4 regions of the Hymenobacter chitinivorans DSM 11115 genome follow, and region 2 is predicted to be linked to each of the others. Evidence: riboswitches for the same ligand, from Rfam matches in the RefSeq annotation. Region 2 holds a riboswitch; each other region holds the start of a gene.

The links. A riboswitch is a leader RNA that binds a small molecule or an ion and turns the genes downstream of it on or off. The one in region 2 is predicted to bind S-adenosylmethionine.
Region 1: it holds a riboswitch for S-adenosylmethionine, as region 2 does, so the genes downstream of both, CLV45_RS03500 (ATP-grasp domain-containing protein) here and CLV45_RS05750 (amino acid permease) in region 2, are expected to answer to the same signal.
Region 3: it holds a riboswitch for S-adenosylmethionine, as region 2 does, so the genes downstream of both, metH (methionine synthase) here and CLV45_RS05750 (amino acid permease) in region 2, are expected to answer to the same signal.
Region 4: it holds a riboswitch for S-adenosylmethionine, as region 2 does, so the genes downstream of both, CLV45_RS14375 (O-acetylhomoserine aminocarboxypropyltransferase/cysteine synthase family protein) here and CLV45_RS05750 (amino acid permease) in region 2, are expected to answer to the same signal.

What each region holds. Positions count from the first base shown of each region.
Region 1 is NZ_PGFA01000001.1:851,250-858,984, reverse strand. Features, by position in the region: gene CLV45_RS03520 (oxidoreductase) at 413-1,255, opposite strand; gene CLV45_RS03515 (universal stress protein) at 1,444-2,289, opposite strand; gene CLV45_RS03510 (dicarboxylate/amino acid:cation symporter) at 2,569-3,900, shown strand; gene CLV45_RS03505 (DUF4886 domain-containing protein) at 3,958-4,965, shown strand; SAM riboswitch class I at 5,137-5,230, shown strand; gene CLV45_RS03500 (ATP-grasp domain-containing protein) at 5,656-6,660, shown strand; gene CLV45_RS03495 (LLM class flavin-dependent oxidoreductase) at 6,702-7,727, shown strand.
Region 2 is NZ_PGFA01000001.1:1,370,378-1,378,112, forward strand. Features, by position in the region: gene CLV45_RS05725 (alpha/beta hydrolase) at 1-1,379, opposite strand, end outside; gene CLV45_RS05730 (fasciclin domain-containing protein) at 1,548-2,555, opposite strand; gene CLV45_RS05735 (hypothetical protein) at 2,798-3,670, shown strand; gene CLV45_RS05740 (EcsC family protein) at 3,780-4,505, shown strand; gene CLV45_RS05745 (TIGR02117 family protein) at 4,472-5,242, opposite strand; SAM riboswitch class I at 5,774-5,867, shown strand; gene CLV45_RS05750 (amino acid permease) at 6,173-7,621, shown strand.
Region 3 is NZ_PGFA01000003.1:317,531-325,265, forward strand. Features, by position in the region: gene metF (methylenetetrahydrofolate reductase [NAD(P)H]) at 1-171, opposite strand, end outside; gene metH (methionine synthase) at 367-4,086, opposite strand; SAM riboswitch class I at 4,158-4,267, opposite strand; gene CLV45_RS18305 (PA14 domain-containing protein) at 4,429-6,117, shown strand; gene CLV45_RS18310 (alkene reductase) at 6,260-7,378, shown strand; gene CLV45_RS18315 (hypothetical protein) at 7,457-7,735, opposite strand, start outside.
Region 4 is NZ_PGFA01000002.1:178,272-186,006, forward strand. Features, by position in the region: gene CLV45_RS14360 (alpha/beta hydrolase) at 1-449, shown strand, start outside; gene CLV45_RS14365 (homoserine dehydrogenase) at 526-1,818, opposite strand; gene CLV45_RS14370 (homoserine O-acetyltransferase family protein) at 1,796-2,827, opposite strand; gene CLV45_RS14375 (O-acetylhomoserine aminocarboxypropyltransferase/cysteine synthase family protein) at 3,094-4,479, opposite strand; SAM riboswitch class I at 4,856-4,968, opposite strand; gene CLV45_RS14380 (LysM peptidoglycan-binding domain-containing protein) at 5,145-5,453, opposite strand; gene CLV45_RS14385 (hypothetical protein) at 5,680-6,096, shown strand; gene CLV45_RS14390 (lysylphosphatidylglycerol synthase transmembrane domain-containing protein) at 6,175-7,242, opposite strand.

The sequences.
Region 1 (7,735 bases), 520 kb from region 2:
CACAAGCATAAAGAAAGCTTAATATTGCAGCCGGCGGCCGTTGCCACTGCGTGCGGATATTCCCGCGCACCAAAGCATTTTTGGGCACGCAACGGCAGCGGTTAGGACATTGCCTGCCAGGCTAAGCCAGGTCAATAGGGAATAAGCAGGTGAGTCGGGCCAGTATGGCGGTGGGAACCAGGTCGAGCAGCGCCGTAGCAGGTCGGGCGGGCAAACGGCGGGAGTTGCCCGGAGCGGAAGGTGCGCGAGAAGCGGGCCTGGTGGAAAGGCCAAGCTCAAGGTAAGCAATATTGCAGAATATTCAAACGACGTAATACTTGACGCAGTCTGGACGTCGGCTGGGCCCTTACTACAGCAAAAAGCCCTTTGGAATAACTCCAAAGGGCTTTTCTGTGGCATGCGGCACCGACGACTATTGCGGGAAGTCGGCCGAGTCGCCGAGGCTGGCCACGCTTTCCAGCTCTTTGACCAGCGCGGCAAACTTGTCCCGGGCACCTTTCACGGCGGCTTTGCCCAGGGGCAGGTGCAGGGGCGGATTTTCCTCCCGCACCAGGTCGTACATAATCTGGGCGGCGCGCTGCGGGTCGCCGGGCTGCCGGCCGCTGTAGCCCTGAATGCCCTTCAGGTTTTCGCCCACCGTGGCCTGGTAGTCCTCAATACCGGTGGTAACGATGTTGGCCGAGCGGCCGGCCCAGTCGGTGCGGAAGCCGCTGGGCTCGATGTTGGTAACCTTGATGCCGAGCGGGGCCACTTGCTGGGCCAGGCTTTCGCCAATGGCTTCGAGGGCAAACTTGCTGGCGTTGTAGACGCCCACGCCGGGGAAGGTTTTCAGGCCGCCAATGCTGGTAATGTTGAGCACGTGGCCGCTGCGCCGCGCGCGCAGGTGGGGCAATACGGCCCGCAGCACGTGCAGGGGCCCGAATACGTTGACGTCGAACTGCCGCTGCACCTCGGCCGCCTCGATTTCCTCGATGCTGCCCAGGGAGCCGTAGCCCGCGTTGTTGACAATGACATCCAGGTGGCCGAAGTGGGCAATGGCATCGGCCACGCCCTGCTTGACCTGGGCCTCATCGGTTACTTCGACCACGAAGCCGCGGCCATTTTCGCCGGCTTTGCGGGTGAATTCCTCGGCCTGCTCGGGCTGGCGGAAGGTGGCGGCTACTTTGTCGCCTTTTGCGAGCAGCAGCTCGGCCAGGGCCGCGCCGAAACCGGTGCTAACGCCGGTAATAAACCAATGTTTGGGGGTGGTAGCCATTCGCTAGGGGTACTTTTAAAGAGTGGAAAAGCGCCGGCCAAAACCGGCTGGCTGTTTCAACCCGCTTCGTCCTCCTTAGGTTTTGGCCGGCGCTTAATTACGCCGCCAAACGGGCGAAGAATGCACCAAAAAGCCGCTGCCTCTTCCGAAGCAGCGGCCTGATGATGAGTTTGTAACGCGCCACTCTGCTACAGCCGGAACATCAGCACCGGCGGGGCCGCGTGCCGGGCCACGTTTTCGGCCACGTTGTGGTGCCACAGGTGGCTCAGGCCGGTGTGGGCGTGGGTGGGCATCACCACCAGGTCGGCGTGGGCCTGCTGGGCGAAGAGCGGAATGCCCACGCCGGCATTGGCGGCATCAATGACCTCGGCCTCGCAGTGGGCCAGGTGGTGGCGCTCGGCAAAAGCCTGGATCCGGTCCAGAGCCTCGCTGTACTGGTCAATATCGGGCACGACTTTGAGCAGGTGGAGCGTAGCATCGGGAAAAACGGCCTGGATGCGCTGCAAATCGGGTACGGCGCGGTCGGCCTCGGCCGAGAAATCGGACGGAAACACGATGTGCTGCACGTTGAACTGCATTTCGGGGTGTTTCACCGTCAGTACCGGGCAAGGCACCCGGCGCACGAGCTGCTCGGTGTTGGAGCCGGCAAAAAAGTGCTGCCAGGAACTCTGCTCCTGGGCGCCCATCACCACCAGGTCGATGCCCCGCTCGGCCACGACTTCCAGCACTGAATCGACCAGGCTGGAGGTGCGCAGCAGCTCGGTAACCGGCACGTCGGGTGCCAGCTGCTGCCCTTCGGCCATGAGCTCGTGCATCTGGTGCTTGATTTTCTGCAGGTACTTGAGCATAAACACGTCTCCGAGGCTACTGCCGCCGATGCGGCCCCCGGACGAGCTGAAGCGGGGCGTGTCGTTGTGCTCCTCCACGTGCAGCAGCGTGACGCCGCCGCTGGTGCGCTGGGCCAGCCGCATAGCCACCTCGAAGGCGTGGTGGGCCGCGGGCGAAAAATCAGTGGGAACCAGGATGTTTTTCATGGCAGTTGGAATGTAGTGAGCAACGCAAGGGCAACGGTACGCGCAAATGGCTCCCAAACCGGCCGGGACGACGACAACCCGGCGCGGTTTATCAACCTGGATAATATATTCAATTTTTATAATTATTACAACAGTTTGATTACTATACCCCGCTTTATTTCCCCGTTGCCCCAGTCAATTCCGGGTATCTTCACGCCCAATCGTTTTATCCTCTACTCCTGCCCCCGGAATTCAGAGCAGGAAAATCCTGGCTTCTCTTGGCCGGCTCGGCCCTTATCTATGAAGAAACTCTCGTCCAATCTCACCGTGCAGGTTCTGACGGCCATTACGCTGGGCGTACTGGTTGGGGCGCTGTTCCCCGGCTTCGGGGCGGCCCTGAAGCCCATCGGCGACACGTTTATCAACCTGATTAAGATGCTCATTGCCCCCATCATCTTCCTGACGGTGGTGCTGGGCATCGGCGGCATGGGCGACCTGAAAAAGGTGGGCCGGGTGGGCGGCAAGGCCCTGCTTTACTTTGAAATCGTGACGACCCTGGCCTTGGTCATCGGCATTACGGCGGCCAACCTGAGCCGGCCCGGCCACGGCATCGACGCCCGGGCCTCGGTGGCCACGCAAACCGCGGCCCAGGCCGCCGAAGCTTCCAAGTACACGGCTCAGGCCGGCGAAATGAACTGGGTGGAGTTTTTCACCCACGTGGTGCCCCACAGCGTGGTGGGCGCCTTTGCCGAGGGCGACGTGCTGCAGGTGCTGCTCTTTGCCGTGCTGTTTGGCCTGGCTTTGGGCCGGATTCCGGCTACGTACAGCCAGCCCCTGATTGGCACCTTCGAGCGGTTGTCGCACGTGATGTTTGCCGTGCTGGGCCTGGTCATGAAACTGGCGCCGCTGGGTGCGTTTGGGGGTATGGCCTTTACCATCGGCAAGTATGGCCTGGCCACGCTGCTGCCGCTGGGCAAGCTGATGCTGGTGGTGTACCTGACTATGTTTTTGTTCATTTTCGGGGTCCTGAACCTGATTATGCGCTACTACGGGCTGAGCCTGTGGCGTTACCTGGGCTTTATTAAGGAGGAAATTCTGCTGGTACTGGGCACGTCCTCGTCGGAGTCGGCTTTGCCGCGCATGATTGATAAGCTGGAGCGCTACGGCTGCTCCCGCTCGGTGGCCGGCCTGGTTATTCCGACGGGCTATTCCTTCAACCTCGACGGCACGAGTATCTACCTCAGCATTGCCGTTATTTTCCTGGCCCAGGCCTTCGACATCGAGCTTTCCCTCACCCAGGAGCTGACGTTGATTGGCATTCTGATGCTGACCAGCAAAGGCGCGGCGGGCGTTACGGGCTCGGGCTTTATCGTGCTGGCCTCCACGCTGGCTGCTACCAAGGTTATTCCCGTCGAAGGCGTGGCCCTGCTGCTGGGCGTCGACCGGTTTATGAGTGAGGCCCGGGCCATTACCAACGTCATCGGCAATGGGGTGGCGACGCTGGTTATTGCCAAAAGTGAGGGCGAGTTTGACGAGCAGCGCCACCAGCTGGCCCTGCAAGGCGTGCTGGCCCCGGCCGAGTCGGACCTGGTGCCGGTAGCGGTACCGCCCCACCCCAATGAAAGGATTTAGCAGCGCGAATCCGTTACTTTTGCCATCCGGCTTGCTCTTTTGCGCGTCGTTTTTGCTATGCTTTTTCCCCGGTTTCGGCTTCGCCTTTCCCCTGTTACTGTTTTCCTGCTCGGCCTCTTAGCCCCGTGCGGCAGCCGAGCCCAGCAGGCCCCGCCTAAGCCCCAAACCATTCTCTTCGTCGGCAACAGCTTTTTCCACGGCCGCTACAACCCCGTATTTAGCTACAACGCCGCAGCCATTACCATCGAGCGGGTCGGGAAGCAGAAAATCGGGGATTGGGGCGGAATTCCGGCCATTTTCAAGAAGTTTGCCGACGAAGCCGGCCTGGCCTACGAAGTGCACCTGCAGTGCATCAACGGCGAGTCCCTCAAGCTGCACTTCGACAGCGCCCAGTACACTCTGCGGCAGCCCCGCTGGAATACCGTGGTGCTGCAGGAGCACAGCATGTACCCGCTACCGGCCCGCCGCTCCGGCCACCCCGACACCTTCCGGGACTACTCGACCCGCATCGAGCAGCTCGTGCACCAGGCCAACCCGACGGCCCGGCTGTATTTCTACCAAACCTGGGCCCGGGCCGACCAGACCTACCCCGCGGGCAAGGCGTATTCCGGCCTGCCCCTCGACTCGATGAGCCAGGATTTGCACCGCGGCTACTATGGCGCGGCCCGGCTTAACGGCCGTTTCACGGGCGTGGCCCCGGCCGGCGACGCCTGGCTGCGGGCCATCCAGGCCGGCGTGGCGTTGCGCAACCCCTACCAGCCCGAAGCCGGCAAGCTCAACCTCTGGGGCGAAGACCACTACCACCCCAGCGCCGCCGGGGCCTACCTGAATGCCTGCGTGCTGTTCGGCGAAATTACGGGCTACGACCCGCGCCGCCTGGGCCCCCAGGAGCAGGCCGCCGCCGCCCTGGGTTTGTTGCCAACCGATGCCGTAGCCCTGCAGCGCGTGGCCGCCGAGCAGGTGCTGGCCGCCCGCCCCGCGGCTTTTTCGACGGCGGGCGGCCAGCAAAAAACCGGGAAAGGCAAGACCAAAGTAAAAACCAAAGCGGCCCGCCAGCTGCCCTAAAGCGGCTTTGCCAGATTGTTGAAAAAGCTCCGGGGAACCTCTCCGGGGCTTTTTTGTTGGTAGGCTACGCTGCGTTTACAAGGTTTCGGAGGCGGAGCCCGGCCGGGGGTTGTAACTGTGCCGCGCGCTGCCTTACCTTTGCCGAGTCAATTCTTTCTGACCAAAGGATTGTTTTTATACAGAGGCGTGGAGAGACAGGCTCGACGATACGCCGGCAACCCCCAGTGATGAGCTGGAACGGTGCCAAGTCCTGACCATATAAAAACAAGTTGCCGTGGACACTGCCAACAACTTTTCTGCCCTTTCCGCTGCTTTCGTAGCCCAACTCCAGTCTGCCCCGGCCGCCGTCTGTTGTTGGCCTCTGGCTGGCGCGGGCTGTTGTTGGCCTCTGGCTGGCGCGGGCTGTTGTTGCTAGTTTCCTTTTTCCCCTCTAGCCCGCTGACCGCCTAGCTTCCGTGCTTGCGGTCCTGCCCCGCTGCTCTGGCTCCTAGCCCGCAGCTACCCCCGTCTGTCTGGTTTTACCCGAACAGTATTCTGCTGCGTTGCGGCGCGTCTGTTGGGTTTGGCTCTATGCGGGGCTCTTAGCGCTAAGCAACTAGCCGCAAGCTTCTGCTCTTTCGGATTTTTCCGGCCCGCCGCTTTTCCGCGGCCGGGCCCTTCCCCTGTCACACATATTTTTCCATACAACCCATGGCCCAGCCCCAAAAGCCGATTGGCATTTATTACGAGCACCCCGAATGGTTCAAGCCCCTGTTTGCCGAGCTGGACCGCCGGGGCCTGCCCTACGAAAAGATTGACGCCGCCCACCACCTCTTCGACCCCTCCGAAACCGAGAGCCGCTACTCGCTGGTCGTGAACCGGATGAGCTCCTCGGCCTACCTGCGCGGCCACGGCCAGGGCATTTTCCACACCGCCGGCTTTGCCACCCACCTGGAGCGTATCGGTACGCGCATCATCAACGGCTCGGCGGCTACGGCCATCGAAACCAACAAGGCCCGGCAACTCTCCCTCTTTGCCTCCCTGGGTTTGAAATACCCCAAATCCTTCGTCGTCAACCACGCCTCCCGCGTGCCCGACGCCGCCCGGCAGCTGCAGTTCCCCATCGTGGTGAAAGTCAACATCGGCGGCAGCGGCGCGGGCATTATCCGCTTCGACACCATCGAGGGCGTGGAAGCGGCCGTAGCAGCCAATCAGATTGATCTGGGCATCGACCAGACGGCCCTGGTGCAGGAGTACGTAACGCCCCGCGGCGGCAACATCCACCGCGTCGAAACCCTCGACGGCAAGTTTCTTTACGCCATGAAGGTGTTTACGACCGGGGAAAGCTTCAACCTCTGCCCCGCCGAAATCTGCCAGATTCCCGAGGAAACGTCGGCCGAGTTCTGCCTCACCGAAGCCCCCAAGAAAGGCATTCAGGTGGAAGCCTTTACCCCCCCGGCCGAGGTAATTGCCGCCGTGGAGCGCATCGTGGCCGCCGCCAAAATCGACGTGGGTGGCATCGAGTACCTCATCGACGACCGCACCGGCGACGTGCTCTTCTACGACGTCAACGCCCTGTCCAACTTCGTGGCCGACGCCGTGAACGTAGTCGGCTTCGACCCTTATTCCCGCTTCGTCGACTACCTCGAAAGCCAGCTGCCCGGCGTAGCCGCCACGGCCTACGCCACTGAAGTGGCCGCAGTAGCAGCCGAGTAAACAGCACATTACTCACATTCAACCACATTCCGCACATTAAAATGAGATACGGATATTGGATGCCCGTTTTTGGCGGGTGGCTGCGCAACGTCGAAGACGAAAACATGCGCGCCGACTGGGACTACGTCAAGACCCTGGCCCAGCGCAGTGAGGACCTGGGCTACGACCTGTCTTTGATTGCCGAACTCAACCTGAACGACATCAAGGGCGAGGAAGCTCCCAGCCTGGATGCCTGGAGCACGGCCGCCGCCCTGGCCGCCGTGACCAAGAAAATCGAGCTGATGGTGGCCGTGCGGCCTACCTTCCACTCCCCCGCTTTGCTGGCCAAGCAGGCCGCCAACATCGACCACATCAGCAACGGCCGCCTGTCATTGAACGTGGTATCGTCGTGGTGGCAGGATGAGGCCAAGAAGTACGGCGTGCACTTCGAGCAGCACGATGACCGCTACGCCCGCACCGCCGAGTGGCTGCACGTGGTGGACAATATGTGGAAGCAGGACCACTTTACCTTCGAAGGCAAGTTCTACAAGGTCACCGACTCCATTCTGCAGCCCAAGCCCGTGTCGCGCCCCCGGCCGTTTATCTACGCCGGCGGTGAGTCGGAAGCCGCCAAAAACATGATTGCCGCCCAGTGCGACGGCTACGTGATGCACGGCGACGAGCCCGCGGCCATCGGCCGCCGCATCCAGGACTTGAGCCAGCGCCGCGACAAGCTGGGTTTGCCGCCCATGAAGTTCGGCGTCGCCGCCTACTCGGTGGTCCGCAACACCGACGCCGAGGTCAAAAAGGAGCTGGAGCGCATTACCAACGTGCAGGGCTCAGCGGCCGGCTACAAAAATTACCAGCAGTGGCTGGCCGGCACCCAGCTCGAAAACCAGGTTTCGTTGCAAGACTATTCGGTGTCCAACCGGGGCCTGCGCTCCGGCCTCACCGGCACCCCCGACCAGGTAGCCGAGCGCATTGCTGCCTTCGAAGCCGTGGGCGTCGACCTCTTCCTGCTCCAGTGCAGCCCCCAGCTCGAGGAAATGGAGCGGTTCTCGGAAGCCGTCATTCAGGTGCTGGCCTAGAACCTTAA
Region 2 (7,735 bases):
AGCAGCAGCACCGGGCTCTTCACTTTGCCCAACTCCAGCTGCGGATCGAAATTAAGGTAGGAGCGGTACCAGCGGCTGATCAGCACGTTCGTGAGCGTCTGGATCTGGGGAGCATCCAGGCCGGGGTTCGACTGTGCCAGCATGTTAGCCACAATCGGCTGGGCCTGGGTGTTGTCCGTGGTTTGCTGAATAACGTCCAGCACCGCCCGCTGATTCTTGGCAATAGCCTCCTGCAGCTTCTTGCTTTCTTCGCGCTTGCGCATGTTGTGCTGAATTTCCAGGGTCTGGATTTGGGCCGAATTAGCTCCCTTGGCTCGCAGCTGCTTAATTTTCTGGTCGAGCAGCCACTGGTCGAGCAACTGCTTTTTTACCAGCGCGGCCTGGGCCGTATCCGCTTCGCCGGCCTTCAAAAAGCCCGCGGCCTGTTGGCTGAGTACATCCTTTCCCGCCACGCCCGAAGCGGCCAGCGTTACTACGAAGGCTGGGGGCAAGGGCTGAGCCGCGGCCAGCAGCGCTACGTTGCCACCTTCGCCGTGCCCGATCAGGCCCAGCTTCCCGAAGTCAATCAGGGGTCGGGTCCGCAGATAATTCAGGCTCAGCTGCGCATCCCGTACCAGGTCGGCGGTAGTTGCCGTCGTGTAGTCGCCCTGCGACTGGCCCACGCCCCGGTCGTCGAGGCGCAGAACGGCAACTCCGTGGCGGGCCATGAAGTCGGCCAGGGCGCCAAACATTTTGAATTCACCCTGCGTTGCGTCGCGGTCCTGGGGGCCCATGTCGCTGAGGAGCACCACACCCGGAAAAGGACCTTCCCCGGGCGGTACGCTCAGCGTGCCACTCAGCCGAATATTGTCCTGCGGGTTGGTAAAGGATACTTCTTCGACCCGGTAAGGCGGCGGAAACTTGAAGTTTTTCGACGGGCCCGATTTGGCCGAAAACACCAAGGTAAGCGGAGTCTGATACGTTTGGAGCTTCCAGAGGCCGACCAGCTGCTTGCCATCGGCCGAACGCAGGCTGGTGAAGCGGCACCCCAGCTCATCGGAGCTGAAGAGCAGCGTGTCGGCGCGCTGCTCCACGTTCAGAATAGCGTGACTGATGCGCTGGGCCGGCACGTCGAGCACGGCAAAATAGCCGCCGCCCGCCAGATCCGTAACCGTAATAACGACGGGTAAGCTGCCCCCGGGAACCGGCAGCTCGCCTTTCCACTGCCCATCCAGTACAATTTTGGGGGCCGCCGCCGCGGCTGCCGGGGAGGGAGCGGGTTGAGCGGCCGGAGCCGGCACCGCGGCCGGGGTTGGGGGTTGATCCTGGGCGTGGGCTCCGATCGAGAAAGCGAGCAGAAGGAGCCAGCTCCACAGCAAGCCGGCAAATTTGTTACTCATGTAAAAGAAGTAAGCAGGGACGGCACGCTCAGGAATGAAGCATAGCCCTAGTGACAATAGGAGAGCAGGCAGAGCAAGGAACTGGGAAACGGAACAGGCTGGCCTTCTGATCTATAGGGCTATACCTGTGAAATATAGCCGCAAAAGTAGGAATATTACTTCAGTTTATCACTTCGGCAGCAGAACTCGGTCGATGATGTGAACCACGCCGTTGGTGCAGAGGATATCGGGAATGGTCATGCTAGCCTGTGCGGTGCCGTTGCCCTCGCCCTGCACAGGCAGCAGGCCGCCGTTAAAGTCGCCGAAAAATAGGCTGCCGCCGCCCAGCGTAGGCAACGTGGCATTGGCGGGTAGTTCACTGGTAAACTGGGTGAATTGCCCGCCCTGGGAGCCGAGCACCACGTGGCCCAGCAGCACTTTGGTCAGGGTTTCCTTGGCGTTGGGTAGCTTTTCCAGGTCCTTGGGCTCGGTAAGCGTAATGCCAAACTGCTTGTAGAGGTCCTTGAAAGCCTGGTCGTTGGGGGCAAACACCGTAAGCTGGGGGCTGCCTTCCGACAGGGCCCCGGCCAAGCCGCAGTACACCACGGCGTAGACCAGGTACTGCAGGTCGGGCTTGACGAATACCTTACCCGTACTGACGGCCACGGCCGACTGCACTACGTCGGCGCCGGTGGCCAGCAGCACTTTGTCGATGACGTGGACCGTGCCGTTGGAGGCCTTCACGTCGGTGGCCACAATGCGGGAGCCATTCACGTAGCGGCTGCCGTTGCGGTTCACAATGCGGCGCACCGGCCCTAGGGCCGAGGCCGACGACGAACCAGCCTGCAGGGCGCTGCCCGCCAGGGTGCCACCCGTGACGTGGTAAAGCAGGGTGCTGGTCAGAAAGCTGGTTTGCAGGGCCTGCAAATCGGTGGCCTGCCGCAAACCCAGGCGGGCAAAGGCGGCGTTATTAGGTGCAAAAACGGTGTAATTGCCCTGGGGGTCCGCCGGGTTTTTATTGGACAATACCTCGACCACGCCCCCGCGAATGGCTGCGTCCTCGAGCACGCTGAAGTCGTCGTTGGCTACGGCAATGCCGGCAATGGAGGGGTCGGCCTCGGTGTTCTTGGAGCAGCCGGAGAAAGTGAGGGCCGTGGCAAAAAGCACGGCAGTAAGGGAGGGTAGAGAGTATTTCATGGGCAACAGCCGGCTGTAAAAGAGCGAGGATACGGGATTTGGTAGGGCATACAAACGAGCCGGCTCCGCCACTGGATTTCCCGGGTTGGGAATACCCTAAAAATAATTCCCGGGCTGGGAAATCCGGCGGCAAACCGGCCGCGTAAATTTGCGGCCTCCGGCAAGCTGAACAATATTGGCTTAGTATTGTTTTTCCGGGGCCGCGCACATCTTCCCGCCCCTTTTTGCCTTTTTCTGTCTGTATGCACAAAATCTACTCGTTTTCTCTTCTGCTCTCGGCCGCCCTGTTGTTCGGCTCCCAGGCGCAAGCCCAAAGCCTGGTCAGTGGCTTCATGGTGGGCAAGGGCCACGGCTCCGTTTCGTTTACCGGCACGGCCGAGCGTTATAAGAGCGTGTACCTGGTGCCCGAAACCGTGGGGGAGGTGCCGATTTTCCGGGAAATCAAGGTTTCCTCGGTGAGCGTGTACGCTAACTACGGTATCAGTGACAAAGTTGAAGCCGTGCTCAGCCTGCCGTACATCAAGTCGGAGGGGCAGGGCAACGGGCAGGGCTATACCAATAGCCGCAGCGGCCTGCAGGACATTTCGGGGTTGCTCAAGTTCAAGACCTACTCCACAACCGTCGGCAACAGCGTGCTGGATCTGCTGGGCGTGGTGGGCGTCACGACGCCGGCCAGCAACTACCAGTCGAACAAGGGCCTGGAGTACATCATTGCCATCGGCAACCGGGCCACCAAATTCAACACCCTGGGCATTGCCCACCTCAAAACGGCTTCGGGCGTATTCCTGACGGGGCAGGCCGGCTACAGCCTGCGCACCGGCCGGGTGCCCAACGCCTTTATTGCCGACGCCAAGGTGGGCTACGCCGGCCTGAAGTTCTACGGTGAGGCCTGGGCCTCGTTCCAGCAGTCGAGTAGCAAGGGCACCGACATCCTGCAGCCCGGCTTCGACTTGTACTTCCCCGCTACCCGCGTCAACTATGCCCGCATCGGGGCCAGCGTGTTCCGGCCCATTACGAAGGGCGTGGGCGTGGTGCTGGGTGCCAGCCAGTACGTGTCGGGCCGCAACCTGGGCCGGTCGACGGGCGTGTCGGTGGGCGTTTCTTATAACTACTAGTGCCGTAGCGCGAACTTTGGCTGCGCCGGCTTTCGGTTGTAGCTCGTGCACCAGAACGACTCTAACGGCGCGGAGGCGCGAACTACAAAGTTCGCGCTACCTTGGGGCCATGAGCACCTACGAAGAGCAGGCCAAGGAAGAACTACGGCAGTGGCAGCAGCGGATGCAGCGGGCCCCGTCGTACCTGAACCGCTTTGCCCGCCAAATCCAGATCCGGCTCAACAACCTGCTGCCCGAAAAGGTCCATCAGGCCATTACGGCGGCTATTAAGCAGATGGTGCGGGGCGTGCTGCTGGGCTCGCGCTACACGAGCCGCCGGCCAGTAGCCGAGGGCACGCTGCAGGCGCGCGAAGACGCCGTGCGCCGCCACCTGCAGTACTACCGCACCACGGCCGCCGCCGAAGGGGCCGTAACCGGGGCCGGCGGCATCCTGCTGGGCCTGGCCGACTTCCCCTTGCTGCTGGGCCTCAAGCTCAAGTTCTTGTTTGAAGTGGCGGCCCTTTACGGCTTCGATGCCCACGACTACACCGAGCGGCTGTACCTGCTGCACGTGTTTCAGCTGGCCTTTTCCAGCCAGCATAGCCGCAACGAGGTGTACCGCCGGGTGGCCGACTGGGCCGCTTACCGCCAGACCCTGCCCACCGACCCGCAGGCCTTCGACTGGCGCACGTTTCAGCAGGAATACCGCGACTATATCGACCTGGCCAAGCTGGCCCAGCTCGTGCCCGTCATTGGGGCGGCGGTGGGGGCGGTGGCCAATTACAAGCTCATGCAGCAGCTCAGCACCACGGCCATGAACTGCTACCGGCTGCGCCTGGGTCTGGCCGCCGCGTAGCTGTGCCAGGCCACCGACTTGGCCGCTTCCCGCACCACGTTGGGGCCTTTGCGGCGGTACTGGTAGAAGATACCCGAGTCGAAGGCGGTCCAGAAGCAGGCTTTCTGCCCGCTGGCCTTCAGGCCGTTATTCGCCCAGGTGTTGCAGGTGTAGAGGAAGCTGTAGGTACGCTGGGCCTCGTAGAAGGAGTCGTGCTGGCCGTAGCTGTGGCCCTGAATGTAGTAGGGGCGGCCCTGGGCGTCGTAGTCGAAGCTGGCCTTGATGTAGGCAATGAGCCGCTGGTACTCTTCTTGGCTGATGCGGATTTTGACGCAGCTCTCCGATTCCCGCATGGTGCGGTGGAAGGTGACGTGCATGGCCGAGGAGCTCAGGTGGAACATGGCCTTGAAGGCGGTGCTGGGCTTGAGCTCGGCCCAGGTGGGCGTGTCGAGGTAAAAGCCCTTGTCGCCCCAGCCGAAGCCCACGAACTGCGCCGACGCGTCGCGGGCCGGCGTGTTGTCGATGGGCACCAGCTCGGTCCAGTCGATGTAGCGGGTGCGCACCGGCGTCACGATGTCGGTGTGCACGCCGTTGGAAAGGATGTAGATGTCCACGTCTTCGGCCGGGTCCTGGTCCTGGGCGTTGACCGGAATGCGCGACAGGGCAAACGAGGAGGCGACGTAGAGGCCGGCAATGCCCACGAGGGAGCCAAGGGTGTAGCCGGTTACTTTCAGGGCGGTTTTTACTCCGGGGTGCATAGGGTGGGGAAGGGCCGGGCTGGGTTCTACGAGTGCCTAGCGGCCTACAAAGCCGTCGGCCACCCGGCCGGTAAGGAGAAGGGAGGAAGTTAAGCCGTCAGGGCAGGCCGCACGCCGGCGCCGAAGCCGTACCGACACCTACTGCTTTTACCTGCATTAGGTTGAGCTGGGCGCCAAGTGGACTGGACGGGCCGCAACCAGCCCGAGCGGCGTTGATGATGCAAAAAGAACGTTATGTCGAGCAAGGCGAGACATCTCGCGGGCACTAGTAACCGTCATGCTGAGCCTGCCGAAGCATCTCTACTGCAATGGTAATCCTATTTACTTTGGCGGTAGAGATGCTTCGGCTGCGCGTTGCTCCGCTCAGCATGACGTTCTATTCGCCAGGGCTCGTGCGCTGTTCCGCAGGACGTTCTTATGGCTTGCCAACCCATCATGACCGGCCCGTGGCGGCGAATTTACGGCCCCGGTTGCAAATCCGGCCCGGCCCGCGCTACCTTTGCGCCATCAATTCTTTTGCCCAAAGGATTGTTTTTATACAGAGGCGCTGAGAGACAGGCTCCGCGAAGCGCCGGCAACCCCCCGCCCCCTGGCGGAACGGTGCCAATTCCTGCCCATATAAAAACAAGTTGCCGTGGACCGCTTCCCCCGCCTGCCCGTTTGTGATTGTGCTGCCTGTGCCCGTTGTGGCCGTAGCCGGTATGGGCCGGTGTTGTTGCTGTTGCTAAAGCACCGGGCGCTGGCCCCTGCGGCCTAGATGCCGCCCGGCTCCCGCGTCTGCGGAGCCCTTTCCTCGTACTCTTTTCTATTTCCGGTTGCGGCCGGGCCCGGCGCCGTTGCGCGGGCCAGTCGTTGTTGCAGCAGCGCGTAGGCCGCAGCCGGAATCCTCTTCACTTCTGAGCCCGCCGCGGCGGGTTCCTACTACTTTGTATGCTTAAAAAATCACTGGAGCTGCTTCGCGCCGAAGCAGCCGAAACGGGGGCGGGTACGCTCAAGCGTAGTTTGGGCGGCTTTAGCCTCGTGGCCATCGGCATTGGCGTTATCATCGGGGCGGGTTTGTTCTCGCTCACTGGCATCGCGGCGGCCAACAACGCCGGTCCGGCCGTGACCTTGTCCTTCCTGGTGGCGGCCGTGGGCTGCGCCTTCTCGGCCTTGTGCTACGCCGAGTTTGCCTCCATGGTGCCCGTAGCCGGCTCGGCCTACACCTATTCCTACGCCACGATGGGGGAGCTCTTCGCCTGGATTATCGGCTGGGACCTGATTCTGGAGTACTCCGTCGGGGCGGCCACGGTGGCCATCAGCTGGTCGCAGTACCTGGTCAAGGTGCTCGACAAGTTCAACCTCCACATTCCGCCCCAGCTGGTGATGTCGCCCTTCGAAAAGGCCACCCTGGCCGATGGGGGCGTGGTGTCGGGGGTGGTCAACGTGCCGGCCATGCTCATCGTGCTGGCCATTACGGCCATTATCATCCGGGGCACCTCGGGCTCGGCGTGGTTCAACGCTTTGGTGGTCACGCTGAAGGTCGCCGTCGTGCTCGTGTTCATTGCCTTGGGCTGGCAATACATCGACCCTGCCAACTACCAGCCCTACATCCCCCAAAACACGGGCGTGTTCGGGGAGTTTGGCTGGAGCGGCATCCTGCGCGGGGCCGGGGTCGTGTTCTTCGTCTTCATCGGCTTCGATATCGTGGCCACGATGGCGCAGGAAACCAAGAATCCGCAGCGCAACATGCCCATCGGCATCATCGGGTCCTTGCTGGTGTGCACGGTGCTGTTCATTCTCTTCGGGCACGTGCTGACGGGCGTGGCCAACTACAAGGAGTTCAAGGACAGTGCCGCCCCGGTGGCCATTGCCATCGAGAAGACGCCCTACGGCTGGCTGTCCTCGGCCATCATCATTGCCATTCTCATTGGCTACACCTCGGTTATCCTCGTTGATTTGATGGGGCAGAGCCGGGTGTTCTTCTCCATGTCCAAGGACGGGCTGCTGCCGAAAGTGTTTGCCGAGGTGCACCCCACCTTCAGCACCCCGCACAAGTCCAACCTGCTGCTGGGCGTATTCATTAGCCTCTTTGCCGGCTTCGTGCCCATCTCCGTGGTAGGCGAGATGACCAGCATCGGCACCCTGCTGGCCTTCGTGATGGTGTGCCTGGGCGTGCTCATCATGCGCAAGAAGGAGCCCAACGCCCCGCGCGGCTTCCGCACGCCCTGGGTGCCGGTGGTGCCCATCCTAGGCATCCTAACCTGCGTGCTGATGATGGTTTCCCTGCCCCTGGATACCTGGCTGCGCCTCTTCGTGTGGCTGGCCATCGGACTAGCCATCTACTACGGCTACGGCAAGAAGCACAGCAAGCTGCGCCGGGAGCAAGGCGCGGCGTAAGGCCATGTTGAGGGGGTAAAAGCCTATCCGCACGCGTGCGGAACGCCTGTTAAGAGCTTGGGACGGCCTCCGCACGCGTGCGGAACGCTTGTCAAGGTCTTAGGATGCCTTCCG
Region 3 (7,735 bases), on a different contig from region 2:
CACGTACTCCTCCCGGTGGTAGGTCACGTCGATAAACGGCGGCTTGAACTCCAGCAGGGGCTCGATGTTGGAAAACAGCGTCTGGATATTCTCGCCCTTGCGGGGCGGCAGCACTTCGAAGGAAAACAGCGTTTTGCCGTCGGCGCGGGACAGGTGTTCGGTTACTTTCATATACAGCGCGAAGGCCAGCTCCGCGGGTCATTGCAGTGGTAATGGTAGCTCCCCTCCTCAGATGATGAGGGGCTGGGGGTGGTTGATAATCGTTGTTTAGTTGAATAGTTCACGGCTGAAATACCCAACTAAACAATGACAAACCACCCCGGCCTTCGGCCACCCCTCCTTGAAGGAAGGAGGGGAGTTTGGTTTTTACAAAGCCGTGACGGGCACGGCGGTATTGTCGTAGTTCAGGTTCGGCGACAACCACCGTTCCAGCTCGGGCAGCGGCATGTTTTTGCGCTGGGCAATGTCCTCGACCTGGTCCCGGCCGATTTTGCCCAGGCCGAAGTAGCGCGACTCGGGGTGGGCGTAGTAAAGGCCGCTGACCGAGGAAGCCGGGTACATGGCCAGGTTTTCGGTGAGCTTGATTTCGGTCTGATTTTCGGCGTCGAGGAGCTGGAACAGGGTGATTTTCTCGGTGTGGTCGGGGCAGCCGGGGTAGCCGGGCGCGGGCCGGACGCCGCGGTATTTCTCCTGAATCAGGTCGTCGTTGCTGAGCTTTTCGTCGGATGCGTAGCCCCAGAACTCTTCCCGCACCCGCTGGTGGAGGCGCTCGGCAAAAGCTTCGGCCAGCCGGTCGGCCAGGGCCTTGATCATGATGACGGAGTAGTCGTCGTGGTCGGCCTCAAACTGCTCGATAAGCTTTTCGATGCCCAAACCGGCCGTGACGGCAAAGCCGCCGAGGTAGTCGGCCCGGCCCGACTCCTTGGGCGCCAGGAAGTCGGAGAAGGCAATATTGGGGACGCCAGGGGCCTTTTCACTTTGCTGGCGCAGGGTGAAGAACTCGGTAGCCAGGGTGTCGCGCTGCTCGTCGGTATACACTTCGATGGTGTCGTAGCCGACGGTGTTGGCGGGCCAGAAGCCCACCACGGCCCGGGCCGTGAGCAGGTTTTCGGCAATGACTTTCTGCAGCATGGCCTGGGCATCGGCGAAGAGCTTGGTGGCGGCTTCGCCCAGGGTTTCGTCCTCCAGAATGCGCGGGTAGCGGCCCTTCAGCTCCCAGGTGTGGAAGAAGGGCGTCCAGTCGATGTATTCGGCCAGCTCGGCCAGCGGGTAGTTGTCGAGGACTTTGGTGCCCAGGAAAGTCGGTTTGGTAATGGCCACCGCGTCCCAGTCCGACTTAAAGCCGTTGGCCCGGGCCGCCTCGATGGGCAGGTAGTTTTTCTCGCGCTGCCGGCCGGCGTAGTCGTTGCGCAGGGTCGTGTACTCGTCGTGCACGGCGCGGGCGTAGGTTTCGTGGCTGGAGCCGAGCAGGCTGGCGGCCACGCCCACCGAGCGGGAGGCGTCGTGCACGTGCACCACGGCACCGGAGTAGTGGGGCGCAATCTTCACCGCCGCGTGCAGGCGGGAGGTGGTGGCCCCACCGATGAGCAGGGGAGTTTGCAGGCCGCGCTTTTCCATTTCCTGGGCCACGTATACCATTTCATCCAGACTCGGGGTAATCAACCCGCTGAGGCCGATAACGTCGACCTGCTGCTTCACGGCTTCGTCCAGAATCCGCTCCAGGGGCACCATCACGCCCAGGTCCACGATGTCGAAGTTGTTGCAGGCCAGCACCACGCCCACGATGTTCTTGCCGATGTCGTGCACGTCGCCTTTCACGGTGGCCAGCAGGATTTTACCCGCCGTCTGCCGCTCTGAGCCCTGCTTGTCGGCCAGCAGGTAGGGCTCCAGATAGGCCACGGCTTTCTTCATCACCCGCGCCGACTTTACCACCTGGGGCAGGAACATTTTGCCGGCCCCAAACAGGTCCCCCACCACGTTCATGCCGGCCATCAGCGGGCCTTCGATTACTTCCAGGGGGCGGCCCACTTGTTGGCGAACTTCCTCGGTGTCCTGGTCGATAAACTCGGTAATGCCCTTCACCAGAGCGTGTTGCAGCCGCTCGGCCACGGGCAGGCTGCGCCAGGCGTCGGCTACTACTTCGGCCTTGTCCTTTTGCTTGACGGTGTCGGCAAAGTCGACCAGCCGCTCGGTGGCGTCGGGGCGGCGGTTGAGCAGCACGTCTTCCACCAGTTCGAGCAAATCCTTGGGAATTTCGTCGTAGACGCCCAGCTGGCTGGGGTTCACGATGCCCATGTCGAGGCCGGCCCGGATGGCGTGGTAGAGGAAGGCCGAGTGCATGGCCTCGCGCACCACGTCGTTGCCGCGGAACGAGAAGCTGATGTTGCTGACCCCGCCGCTGGTCAGGGCGCCGGGCAGGTTCTGTTTAATCCACCGCACGGCCTCGATGAAGTCCAGCGCGTAGTTGCGGTGTTCCTCCATGCCGGTGCCCACGGTCAGGATGTTGGGGTCGAAAATGATGTCCTGGGCCGGGAAACCGACTTCGTTCACCAGAATATTATAGCTGCGCTGACAGATTTCGATGCGCTTCTCGAAGGAGTCGGCCTGGCCGTTTTCGTCGAAGGCCATGACGACCATGGCGGCTCCGTAGGCGCGCACGGTGCGGGCCCGCTCCTTGAATACTTCCTCGCCTTCCTTGAGCGAAATCGAGTTGACGATACTCTTGCCCTGCACGCACTTGAGGCCGGCTTCGAGCACGCTCCACTTCGAGGAGTCAATCATGACCGGCACCCGGGAAATGTCGGGCTCGGAGGCAATCAGGTTCAAAAACGTCGTCATGGCCTGCTCCGAGTCGAGCATGCCCTCGTCCATGTTCACGTCCAGGACCTGGGCGCCGCCTTCCACCTGGTCACGGGCCACCTGCAAGGCCTGCTCGTAGGCGCCGGTCCGGATGAGGCGGGCAAAGGCGCGGGAGCCAGTCACGTTGCACCGCTCCCCCACGTTGACAAACAACGAATCGGGGTAAATACCGAAGGGCTCCAGACCGGCCAAACGGGTGGCTTGGGGCACCTGGGGCAACTTCCGGGGCTGGTATTTCTCGGCCAGCTTGGCCAGCTCGGCAATGTGCTGGGGCGTGGTGCCGCAGCAGCCCCCGGCCACCGTCACGATGCCGTCCTTGAGGTAGTTCTCCACGACGGCCGCAAATTCCTGGGCCGACTCATCATAACCACCAAAGGCATTCGGCAGACCGGCGTTGGGGTAAGCCGAAATATGCACGTCGGCAATGCGGCTCAGCTCCTTGACGTAGACCTGGAGCTGGTCGGCCCCGAGGGCGCAGTTCAGGCCCACGCTCAGCAGGGGTAAGTGGCTGATAGAGTTCCAGAAAGCCTCCACGGTCTGCCCGCTCAAGGTGCGGCCCGAGGCGTCGGTAATCGTGCCCGAAATCATGACCGGCACCACTTTGCCGCCCTCGTCGAAGAACTTCTGCACCGCGTACAGGGCGGCCTTGGCATTAAGCGTGTCGAAGATGGTTTCGATGAGCAGCGTATCCGAGCCGCCTTCTACCAGGCCGCGCACCTGCTCCAGGTAGGCCGTGGCCAGCTCGTCGAAGGTCACGGCGCGGAAGCCGGGCCGGTTCACGTCGGGCGACAACGACGCCGTGCGGTTGGTGGGCCCAATGGCGCCGGCCACGAAGCGGGGCTTCTGCGGGTTCTGGGCCGTGAATTCGTCGGCTACTTCCTTGGCAATGCGGGCCGACTCGAAGTTGAGCTCATACACGATATGCTCCAAGCCGTAGTCGGCCTGGGCAATGGTGGTGCCGCTGAAGGTGTTGGTTTCCACCATGTCGGCCCCGGCGGCGAAGTAATCGGCGTGAATGCCCCGGATGATGTCGGGGCGGGTCAGGCTGAGCAAGTCGTTGTTGCCGCGCAAGGGCTTGGGGTGGTCCTGGAAGCGGGAGCCGCGGAAGTCGGTTTCCTCCAGCTTGTGGCGCTGAATCATGGTGCCCATGGCGCCATCGAGCACGAGGATGCGCTGCTGGAGAATGTCGTAAAGCGGGGAGTCGGGGCGGAGCGTCGTCGGTTGCATATCGGCTCAGTTAAGGAAACTAGCGGCGAAAAAGTGCCTATCCAGAAAGAGCCGCGCAGGGGCGCGTCCTGTTCTTATCTTCTTCCAGAGCCGCAGCTCTAGAATGGGAGTTAGCACCTTGTTTTATTTCAGGTTGCTAAGACGTCGTCGGGCCCAATCCCTCGGTCTTTCTGGATAAGTAACAAAGCGAAGATAGCGCAGGAAATTCCAGAATCCAATTTTAGGCGACCTTGGGGCGTTACGACTTGCCCTACCTGCCTTTATTCGGGCCATAATTCTGGATTATCTGCCGCTGCTATGACCTTACTCTTACCCAGTCGAGCTCTCACAGCTCTTTTACTCATGCTGCCCGGTGTGCTGCAAGCCCAGGCGCCGCCGCCCGCTGAGCACGGCCTGCGGGGTCAGTATTACGACGGCAAAAACTTCGAAAAGCTAGTGCTAACCCGCGTCGACCCGGCTGTCAATTTCGACTGGAGTCGGCGGCAAAGCGGCCCTGGTCAGCCCATCAAATATTTCGTGGCCCCGGCACCGGGGGTGCCCGGCACGTGGTTTTCGGCGCGGTGGACGGGCTTCGTGCTAGCCCCCAAAACCGGCACCTATACCTTCGTCATGGCCTCCGACGACGGCATGCGCGTCTGGGTCGGTGGGCACCAGATCCTGGACTCCTGGGTCGACCAGCCCGTCACGCGTTACACTGCGCAAATGAAACTTACCGCGGGCCGCTACTACTCGGTGCGGGTAGAATACTACCAGGTAGAGCGGGATACGAAGGCTTTACTGGCCTGGCAGCTACCCGGCTCCACCGCCGAGCCGGTACCCGTCCCGACCAGTAATCTGTACGTGAGTCTGCCCGCTGCCGCCCAGCCCTTTGCGGCAAAACTTCCGGCTGCTCCCACGCGCGGAGCCATCAGCAGCATGGCCGCACCAGCCACTAAAACGGCCCCGACAACGGCTACGGCCGTCAAACCCAGTCGCGGCGTGACGGTGCCCGGCCGGCTGCCGGGCGGTATCGGGTTGCAAGCCACGTACTATGCCGGCTCGGTGCGGGGAGCGGCGGTGCACAGCCGGGTAGAGCCGAAGGTGAACGTGACCTGGCGCGGCACCGCGCCTGCGCCCGGCGTGCCGGGACAGGGCTTCTCGGTGCGCTGGACGGGCTACGTCCTGGCCCCCGAATCCGGGATTTACGTGCTGCATACCGAGTGGGACGATGCCACCGACGTGCGCTTTGCCGACGAAAATGTGCTGGCCATGGAGAAGTACGAACCCGAGTATTTCCGGCCCCGCAAGCCCCCGATTCCCGTGGATATGGTGTACAATCTGCAGGCCGGGCAGCTGTACCGCATCGACCTGACTTACAAAAATGTGCAGGGCGTTTCGCGGGCCATCCTCTCGTGGGCCCGGCCGGCGGCGCTGGGCAACCCGGCTACGTTGGAAGCTGCTTTTGCCGCCAAGGACCGCGCCGGACTGACCGTGATACCCCAGCAGTTTCTGTACCCGGAGCTGCCCCGGCCGCTGCCCGAACCCGCGCCGGTTACGGTGGTGGCGCGGCCCGCGAAAGTCCCGGTAGCTGCGCCCAAGCCCGTGTTAGCCGTAGCCCGACCAGCCCGGCCGGTAGTTGCTAAGCCCTCAGCAGTGCCTATTCGGGTAGCGGAGCCGGTGGTAGAGCTGCCCGACCTGAGTGCGCTGAGCAAAGGGGCAGCCGTAACCTTGTCCCAGCTGTACTTCACCCAGAGCACGGCCACGCTGCTGCCATCGTCCCGGCCGCTGCTGAACGCCCTGGTGCAAAAGCTGCGGGAGCAGCCCGGGCTGCAGCTCGAAATTGCCGGCCACACCGACAACGTGGGTGAGCCGGCCAAAAATCTGCTGTTGTCGGAGCAGCGGGCCCGGGTGGTGCGCCGCTACCTCGTGCAGCAGGGCGTCGACTCGGTGCGGCTCACGGCCCGGGGCTACGGCGGCACCCGCCCGGTGGCCGACAACCGCGACCCGCAGCAGCGGCCCCGCAACCGGCGGGTGGAAATCGTGGTGCGGTAGTAGCCTGTACACCTGGGGCCGAGGGGGAGCAGGAGGGAAGAACCAGATTCAATAAACATTTGTGTAGCTACATGGGTTGGGAGACGTCAACCGACCGGCCACTATGGTTGGTCTTTATAGCCTGACGTTATTTTTCGCAACCATGAGCCAGACTTCCAATCTTTTCTCGTCCTACCAGCTGGGCGCCCTTACGCTGCCCAACCGCCTGGTAATGGCCCCCATGACCCGCAGCCGGGCCAAAAACGACGGCAACGTGCCCACCGACTCTACGGTGAAGTACTACGTGCAGCGCGCCTCGGCCGGCCTGATCATTACCGAAGGCGCCCAGGTGTCGGCCCAGGGCGTGGGCTATATTTTCACGCCCGGCATCTACTCCGAAGCCCAGGTGGCGGGCTGGCGCAAGGTCACCGACGCGGTACACGCCGCCGGCGGCCGGATCTTCATCCAGCTCTGGCACGTGGGCCGCATTTCCCACCCCGACTTCCACCACGGGGAGCTGCCCGTAGCGCCTTCGGCCGTTAAGCCCACCGGCGTGCAGGCCTATACCACCAACGGCATGCAGGAAATTCCCGCGCCCCGGGCCCTGGAAACGGCCGAAGTGAAAGCCGTAGTGGATGACTTCCGCAAAGCCGCCGCCAACGCCAAGGCAGCCGGTTTCGACGGCGTCGAAATTCACGGCGCCAACGGCTACCTGGTCGACCAGTTCATTCAGGACGGCACCAACCAGCGCACCGACGAGTACGGTGGCAGCGTGGAAAACCGCGCCCGGTTTGCCCTGGAAGTAGTGCAGGCCGCCGCCGACGTCTTCGGCGCCGACCGGGTGGGCATCCGCCTGGCACCCACCGGCGCGATGGGCGGCATCAACGACTCGGACCGCGTGAAAACCTTCAGCTACGTGGCCGAGCAGCTCAATAAGCTGGGCCTGGCTTACCTGCACGTCATTGAGGCCCTGCCCGGCCACCCCATGGCCCCGCAGCCCGGTCAGGAATTGGTAGCGGCTCACCTGCGCAAAATCTTCACCGGCCCCTTCATTCTGAACGGCGGCTACACCCAGGAAACGGCCGAACAGGCCCTGGCCAACAACGAGGCCGACCTGATTGCCTTCGGTGTGCCCTTCATTGCCAACCCCGATTTGGTGGAGCGCTTCGAGCAGGGCGCGGCCCTGAACACGCCCAACCCCGCCACGTTTTACGCCGGCGGCGACGAAGGCTATATCGACTATCCCTCGCTGCAGGAAACTCCGGTAGCCACGGAGCAGTAGGCGCTAAATAATACGGTGCAAAAAGCCCGGCTGCAGTTCATGCGGCCGGGCTTTTTTCGTGCATACATATTCGTGTTTTCAGGGCGTTACCGCCGTCGAGTCGGGTCTGATTTGCAGGCTCAGGATTTGGGCCCCGAGGGCCGGGAGTCCGAGCCGGGGCTGGGCGTGATGCCGGCGTAGGAACTCGGTAACGGCCGGGTTAGCTGGGGTGGCCGGGTTCAGGTCGAACAGCATCAGCACCGGCCGGCTGGTGCGCAGGGGCTGGTGAGCAAACAGCGAGTCGGCGTCCAGAATGATGTGGCCGGCCAGCCGGGCCGCTATTTCCACCCGCTTATTGTAGTAATTGCGCCCAAACAG
Region 4 (7,735 bases), on a different contig from region 2:
TCGTTTTCGGCAGCGGCGCCCTCAAGCCCCGGGCCGACGCGGTGGGCGTGCCCAACCCGCTCTACACCTTCAAAGGTGCCGGCCACGTGCCCTACAGTGGTACCAGTGCCCGGGCCCTGGCTTACATGGATACCACCTTCCGCTTCGTGCGCGACTTTCTGCGGCCTATTCTGCGCCAGCCCGGCACGGTTACGGCCCGCCGCCCGGCCGAAAAGCTGACCGCCATGCAAGTGTATCCGCAGCCCGCTACCACCGAGGTGCGCCTGACGGCCGCGGCCGGCGTTGCTTTCCAGCCCCGCACCCTGGAGCTACTCGACGCCACGGGCCGCCTGGTGCGCCGCTTCCGCTGGGAGCAGCCCGAGCAGCCTGTCCGCCGCGGAAACCTGGTGCCCGGCTTTTACCTGCTGCGCGGGGCCGGCTTGGCCCCGCAGCGGGTGGTGTTTGAGTAAAGCAGTCTACACCAATAAAAAAGCCTTGTTCCGCTGTGGAGCAAGGCTTTTTTTGTTGAGGCATTTGACCGGATAACTACTCACTTTCCGTCAGCGCCAGGGCGTCAACTGAGTGCGTGGCGGGCCGCACGTGGCCGGTGCGGGCCACGAAGGCCCCGGCTTTGCGCAGCCGGTCCCGGTGCTGGAGCAGGGCGTCGAGCGGCACGTAGCCCACGATGTAGCCATCCTCGTCGGCCTCCTCGGTGATGTCGGTAAAGCCCAGCTGGTCGAGAATCAGCTCGTCGTCGGTGCGCAGGTAGATTTCGATTTCCAGGTCGGTGGTGTAGGCCAGGGGCGTGGCAGTGGTCAGCTTGGGGTAGGCGTAGCGCTGCTGGTTGCGCAGGGCGGCAATATCGGAGAGTACCGCCGAGCCGGTGGGGTGGCCGCCCGCGCCCCGGCCCCGCAGAAACTGGGGGCCGGCAAACTCGGCCTCGATGACCACGCCGTTGAACTCGTCGTCCACGGTGTACAGGGCCGAGGTGGGGTCCACGAACTGCGGGGTGACCAGCACGCTGAGCTGGTGGTTGGGCAACAAGTACAAACCGGCCACCACTTTAATCTTCTGGCCGGCCACGGCGGCGTAGCTGATATCGGTGGCGCTGACGTTTTCGATGCCCAGGTTTAGCACCTGTTCGGGCTCCAGCAGCACGCCGTAGGCATGAGCCGCCAGAATCACCAACTTCGAGCGGGGGTCGAAGGCGGCCATGTCCAGTGAGGGGTCGGTTTCGGCAAAGCCTTGCTGCTGGGCTTCGGCCAGGGCCACGGCGTATTCAGAGCCGTCCTGGCCCATGCGCGTCAGCACGTAGTTCGACGAGCCGTTGAAAATGCCGCTCACGCTGCGCAGCGGTTCCTGCCCGAAATAGGCGTCCAGCGTCCGAACCACCGGAATGCTGCCGCACACGGCCGCCTCGTAGAGCAAGGTGCCGCCAAACTCGTGCTGCAAGGCCACCAGCTCGGGCAGGTGCCGGGCCACCATAGCCTTATTGGCCGTTACAACCTGCCGGCCCTGGCGCAGGGCGGTGCTGACCAAACGGAAGGCTTCGGCCGCGTCGTCAATGACTTCGACCAGCACGTCCAGCTCGGGGTCCTGCAGCAGCTCATCGGCCCGGAAACTGAAGGCCTCGGCGGGCAGGGAGCGGGGCTTGGCAGGGTTTTTCACGGCAATGCGCCGCACTTCGGCCCCGAAGCCGGGCAGGTGCTGCAGAATATCGTAGAGGCCCTGGCCCACGCAGCCAAAGCCAATCAGGCCGATGCGCAACGGGGCTTTGGCCGTTACCAAGGAAGCGGCAATGGCCGACACGGCCGGGTTAATGGACGAGACTGGGGACATAGAACTGCTCTAAAAACTGGGTTATCTGGACGGTTTCAATCAGAAAACCGTCGTGGCCAAACTCGGAATCCATGGCGGCGTAGGTGGCGCCCGAAATGTGGCGGGCCAGCAGCTGCTGCTCGGCGGGCGGAAACAGCACGTCGGAGCTGATGCTGAGCACCAGCGTCCGGGCCCGGATCTGGCCCAGGGCCGCCGCAATACTGCCCCGGCCCCGCCCCAGGTGGTGCGTGTCCATCGTGCGCGACAAGGCGACGTAGCTGTAGGCGTTGAAGCGGGCCACGAGTTTGTCGCCCTGGTGCTGCTGGTAGGAGCTGGCCCGGAACTCGTCGAGCCGGTCGGGGTCGGTTTCGGCCTGGGTGCGGCCGTAGGCGTCGTAGCTACGGTAGCTGAGCAGGGCCGTAGCCCGGGCGGCTTTCAGGCCGCGCTGCCCGCCGGTGGGCGTGGCTTCGTGGTAGGTAGTGTCGGCGAAAATAGCCAGCCGCTGGGCTTCGTTGAAGGCAATTCCCCAGGGCGAATGTTGGGCGTTGGTGGCTAGTACCACCAGGTTGGCAAACACCTCGGGCCGCAGAATAGCCCATTCCAACGCCTGTTGCCCGCCCAAAGAGCCGCCAATCAGGGTGTGAATTCTGGTCAGGCCCAACTCCAGCCGCAGCGCCTCGTGGGCCGCTACCAAGTCCCGAATCGTGACCAGGGGAAACTGCTGGTAGAGCGGTTCCGCCGCGGGCCCCGCGGGCGTGAGCGGACCGGTGCTGCCGTAGCAGGAGCCCAGAATGTTGGCGCAGACGACAAACCAGTCGGCCGGGTCGAAATAGCAGTCGGCACCAAACAGGCCGGCCCACCAGCTGAGCACGTCGGCATTGGCCGTCAGGGCGTGGCACACCCACACCACATTGTCGCGGGCCTCGTTCAGGGTGCCGAAGGTGTGGTAGGCTATCTGCACCGGAGCCAGCGTCGCGCCACTTTCGAGCAAGAGGCCCGCTGGTAGGTTCAAAAGCCGGGGCTGATTCATGAGGCAATAGGTGGTTGGGAAACCCGGCGCCACTGGGGCAGCGGGGGTTGAATAGCAATACAATAGCACGCGGGCCGAGCCGGCTGGTCCTCTTACATCAGTCCCACCCAATGAAGCGTTTGGTGGACCGGTGCCGGCTCAACCCGGGCTATTGCGGAATGGTCAGGATGATTCCTCTCTCACAACTCCTCATCCTGCCATTCACGGCGCTGCCGTAGCTGGAGCAGGCGGGCCACTCTCATTGCCCGCCCCGTCTCCTCTCTACTTTAGACCTCCAGCGGGGCAGCGTGTTCTACTTCGGGCTGCACCACGGCGTCCTCCTCGTCATCGGAAGTCGTGGGAGCCGCGTTACGTACGGCGTCAAAGGCCTGGGCCAGATCCGCGCGGATATCATCAAAATGCTCAATACCGACCGACAAGCGCAGGGAAGTGGGCGTTACGCCGGCGGCGCGCTGTTCCTCTTCCGAAAGCTGCTGGTGCGTGGTGGCCGAGGGCTGGATAATCAGCGTTTTGGCGTCGCCCACGTTGGCCAAATGGCTCACCAGCTTTAGGTTGTCGATAAACTGAGTGGCCGTTTCCTTGCTGCCCTTGATGCTGAAGGTCAGCACGCCGCCGAAGCCGCGCTTGAGGTATTTCTGGGCCAAAGCGTGGTAGGGGCTGCTTTTCAGACCCGGATAATTCACACTTTCCACCTGCGGGTGCTGCTCCAGCCAGGTGGCAATGCGCAGGGCGTTTTCCACGGTGCGGTCCACGCGCAAGCTCAGGGTTTCGAGGCCGATGAGCAGCTGCCAGGAGTTGAACGGGCTGATGGCGGGGCCGAAGTCGCGCAGGCCTTCCACCCGGGCCCGGATGATGAAGGCAATGTTGCCAAAGGGCCCGTTCTTGCCGAATACGTCGTTGAATACCAGGCCGTGGTAGCCTTCCGAAGGCTCGGTGAACTGCGGAAACTTGCCGTTGCCGAAGTCATACTTGCCACCGTCCACAATTACGCCGCCGATGCTCGTGCCATGGCCGCCAATCCACTTCGTAGCCGATTCTACCACGATGTGGGCCCCGTGCTCCAGGGGGCGGAACAGGTAGCCGCCCGCCCCGAAGGTGTTGTCGACCACCAAGGGCAGGTCGTGCTTGTCGGCAATGGCGGCAATCCGCTCGAAGTCGGGAATGCTGAAGCTCGGGTTGCCGATGGTTTCCAGGTACAGGGCCTTGGTATTCTCGTCAATTAGGGTCTCAAAGCTGGCCGGGTTGTCGGCGTCGGCGAAGCGCACTTCGATGCCCAGACGCTTGAAAGCCACTTTAAACTGGTTGTAAGTACCACCGTAGAGGTGGGAGCTGCTCACGAAATTGTCGCCGGCCTGCAGAATGTTGTTCAGGGCAATAAACTGGGCCGCCTGCCCCGAGCCCGTGGCCAGCGCCGCCACCCCACCTTCCAAAGCCGCCACGCGTTGCTCAAACACGTCGGTGGTGGGGTTCATCAGCCGGGTGTAGATGTTGCCAAACTCCTTCAGCGCAAACAAATTGGCCCCGTGCTCGGCATTCTTAAACACGTAGGAAGTCGTTTGGTAGAGCGGCACGGCGCGGGCCCCGGTGACGGGGTCGGGCTGCTGGCCGGCGTGGAGTTGCAGGGTCTCGAATTGTAGGGCTTGCGTGGACATGATACGGCTGGGTTAGAAGTCTTGAAATTGAAGTTTCAGATTGTCAACTGGTTGCGTTTGGATTTGAACAACCAGGGTGGCATCCGGAGCCCGGGAGCGGGCTGTGTCGGAGCCAGGCCAAACCCTGCGCCGAAGTAGGCCAGCAAGTGGCCGTAAGCAGAGGGCAAGCCAGGAAAAAGAGAGGGGGAGGGGAGAAGCTAGGCGCTCAGGAGGCTAGCAACAGCAACAACACGGGGTCCAACAGCACATTCGCATTCGGCCGGCAACAGCTAAGCCGGCGGAAACGCGCAAACCCATCGGCTCGGCAGCGAGCCCGGAGGCGGCGGCAGCGGATGGGAACAGAAAAGCGGAAGCGGGGGTGTTTTCCATGGTACTCGACTTATAGCTCCCGCGGGCCTTACGCCGGGCGGGCAGGAATTGGCACCTTTCATCAGATGAAGGTTGCCAGCGGGTCAGGGAGCCTGTTCTCTCGCCGCTTCTGTATAAATTCTTTCAAACTGTCCCATCGTTCTGGGAGAGTACCGGGTTGGTGACTGCAAATGTACTGCTGGAATTGAGAAGACCAAATCCTGCCAAAGGTTTTTTTGTTTTTCCAAAAAATCGGGCAGAAAAAAACGCCGCCCGAAGCTCGGACGGCGTTTCCAACCTTTTTCTGCAAAAAGGACCTAAAGAGTAGGTAACGTAAGCTGCTGACCCACTTCGATATGGTCGGGGTTAGCGCCGATAATGGCTTTGTTGGCTTCGTAAATCTGGTGCCACTTCGAGGCGTCCCCGTAGTGGTGCTTGGCAATCTTGGACAGCGAATCACCGCTGACAACAGTGTAAGAGTCGCCTTTTGCGGCGGCGGGTTGCGCCGCGGGCGTGCCGGCGGCGGTGTTATTGCCAAAAAAATCGGTGCCACCGGCGGCGGGCTTGGCGGCGGGTTGAACCGGTTTTTCTTCGCCTTTATTGCTGAGGAAATCGAACAGTCCCATGAGTATGTGTCGGTTAAGGTGAGGGGGAGTGGAAGATGCCGCATCTGCCTGACGGCCACGGTATCAGGGCCTCTTACGCCCTTCGTCGGTATTAGGTTGTAACCACGCAAGCTCCGCGCTACTGGGCTAACTCTTTAGCTTTTGCCGCGTAAGAACCGCAACACTGGCTTTCGCATGGCCGACTGCCGGGTTGTTTGTGTCTTTCCCCAAAACCCTTTCTTTCCTCATGAAAACTCTCCCCACTTCCTCTCGTGTGCTGGCCAGCCTGCTGGCATTTATGGTCCTGTTTTTGGCTTCTTGCGGTAGCAAGGAAGGCAAAGTCGAAGGCGTCAACATGCTCTACGGCACCGAAAGCAAGGTCTGGAAAACCGATAAGGAGCTAAGCGCCGGCGGCGACAAAGTAAAGCAGACAGATACGCAGGAAGACGAGCGGATTACGTTCTTCGCCAACGGGCAGTACAACATGACCTCGCCCGCCGGGGCCGTCAATGGCAAGTACACCTTCGACCAGCCCAACAAGAAAATCATGCTGACTCCTGACGGCGCTACCACCAGCAACAGCTTCGACGTGGTAACGCTGACCGACGATAAGCTCACCTTGAAAAGCCCCGAAGGTGCCGAGTTGCGCCTGGAAAAAGAATAGTTGTAGCTTCTGCTCAGCAATAAAAAGGCCCTTCCGCACTGCGCGGAAGGGCCTTTTTTGGTTGGTTATGCTACCGGACTAAGTCGTTTTGGGAGCACTGAATACCCGCGCCACCCAGCGCGGCAAAAACACGGCACCCAGCAGCAGATACAGGTAGTACGTGACCATGCGGTAGAGCAGCACCACGAAGTTGGTCATGGTGGGCGTGCCGATAAACTTGCCGAAGAAGGTCGGGAAAGCACCCTCGGCAATGCCCGCCCCGCCGGGTGTAATGGCAATGAGCAGAATAACTTTGTAGGTCAGGTTACGGCCAAAAATCAGCAGAAACTCGCCCCAGCTCACGTCGACGAAGGCGGCAATGATGCAGCCAATAACCAGGTAGCGGGCCGTCCAGACGAAGAACGTGGAGCCCACGGCCCGCAGCCAGTAGCCGGCCCCGTTGCCGCGGAGCTGGGCCGAGGCCCACACCACTTCGTTGCCGTGCTGGTAAGCCTTGGCCCGCCAGCGCCGCAGCCCCCGGATGGAGAAGAGCCGCACCAGCAGCCGCTTCACCGACTCAGGGTTCACGAAAATGGCGTACAGCATCAGCAGCGCATACAGCGTGACCAGCACGTAGCTCACGATGAAGGCAATTTTGAGCGTGGCCACCAAGCCGCCCTGCAGAGCCTCGTGGGGGTAGAGGGCGTCGCCGGCCAGCCACACTACCAGGGGCACGGTCACCACGTAGTAGAGGTTGTCGAGCAGGGCCGTAACCATCACGTAGGCCAAGGACTTGCCCAGCGAAATTCCCTCCTTGTTCAGAATAAACGAGGCGACGGCCGTACCACCCACCGCCGAGGGTAGCACGCAGGACGCAAATTCCCAGATCATAATCACGTCCAGGCTCTGGCGCCAGCTCAGCACCCGCTCCGAAATGTGGCGGATACGGTAGATGTAGCCCAGGTCGCGGGCGACCAGCACGGCCAGCATAATCAGCAGCCAGTGGAGCTTGGCCGCGCCCAGTGGGGCCAGGTCGCCGGGCTGGTAGCTGCGCCAGAACATAAAGCCGACCACGCTCAGGCCAATCAGCACCGGCAAGATGATGCGGGAGGGCTTGAGCTTGTCGAGCAGTTGCTGCTCCTGGTTGTTCTGCTGGGTGAGCGGCATGCGGTAAGCGAAGGGTGAGGTGCGCAAAAATAGGTATTCTTCAGCCTATCAGCAGCTCAGCGGCGGAGTTGAATTGCCCAAGGCCCCGCTTGATACCGATAAACGCCCGGTTGGTGTATTTTTTTTCCGGGCTTGCCCGGCTTTCCGCACTTTTAATCAACCAATACGACAAAAACCTTTCCCTGGAAAGAAGTTGAGTCGGCTATGCTAGAACTATCCTTATCTATTCTATTCGTTATCTTATTTTCTATTGTTATGCTGCTATTCAGTAAGGCCCGGAACCGGGCCAGCGTTATCGGCGCTGCGGAGTGCGGGTAAGAGGGCCTCGGTCTTCTCCCGTAGCTGCCAGACCGGCCAGTGCGGTCATCCGCCAGGATGCCCTAGTACCAATCCGATACCCGGGCGTTATTGGGCCCGGGTTCGGATTGGCCATGGCCTTGCCAACGGCCTAATGCCCCGACTATTCCCGCGGCCAGCGGCTGGCCCATCGTCC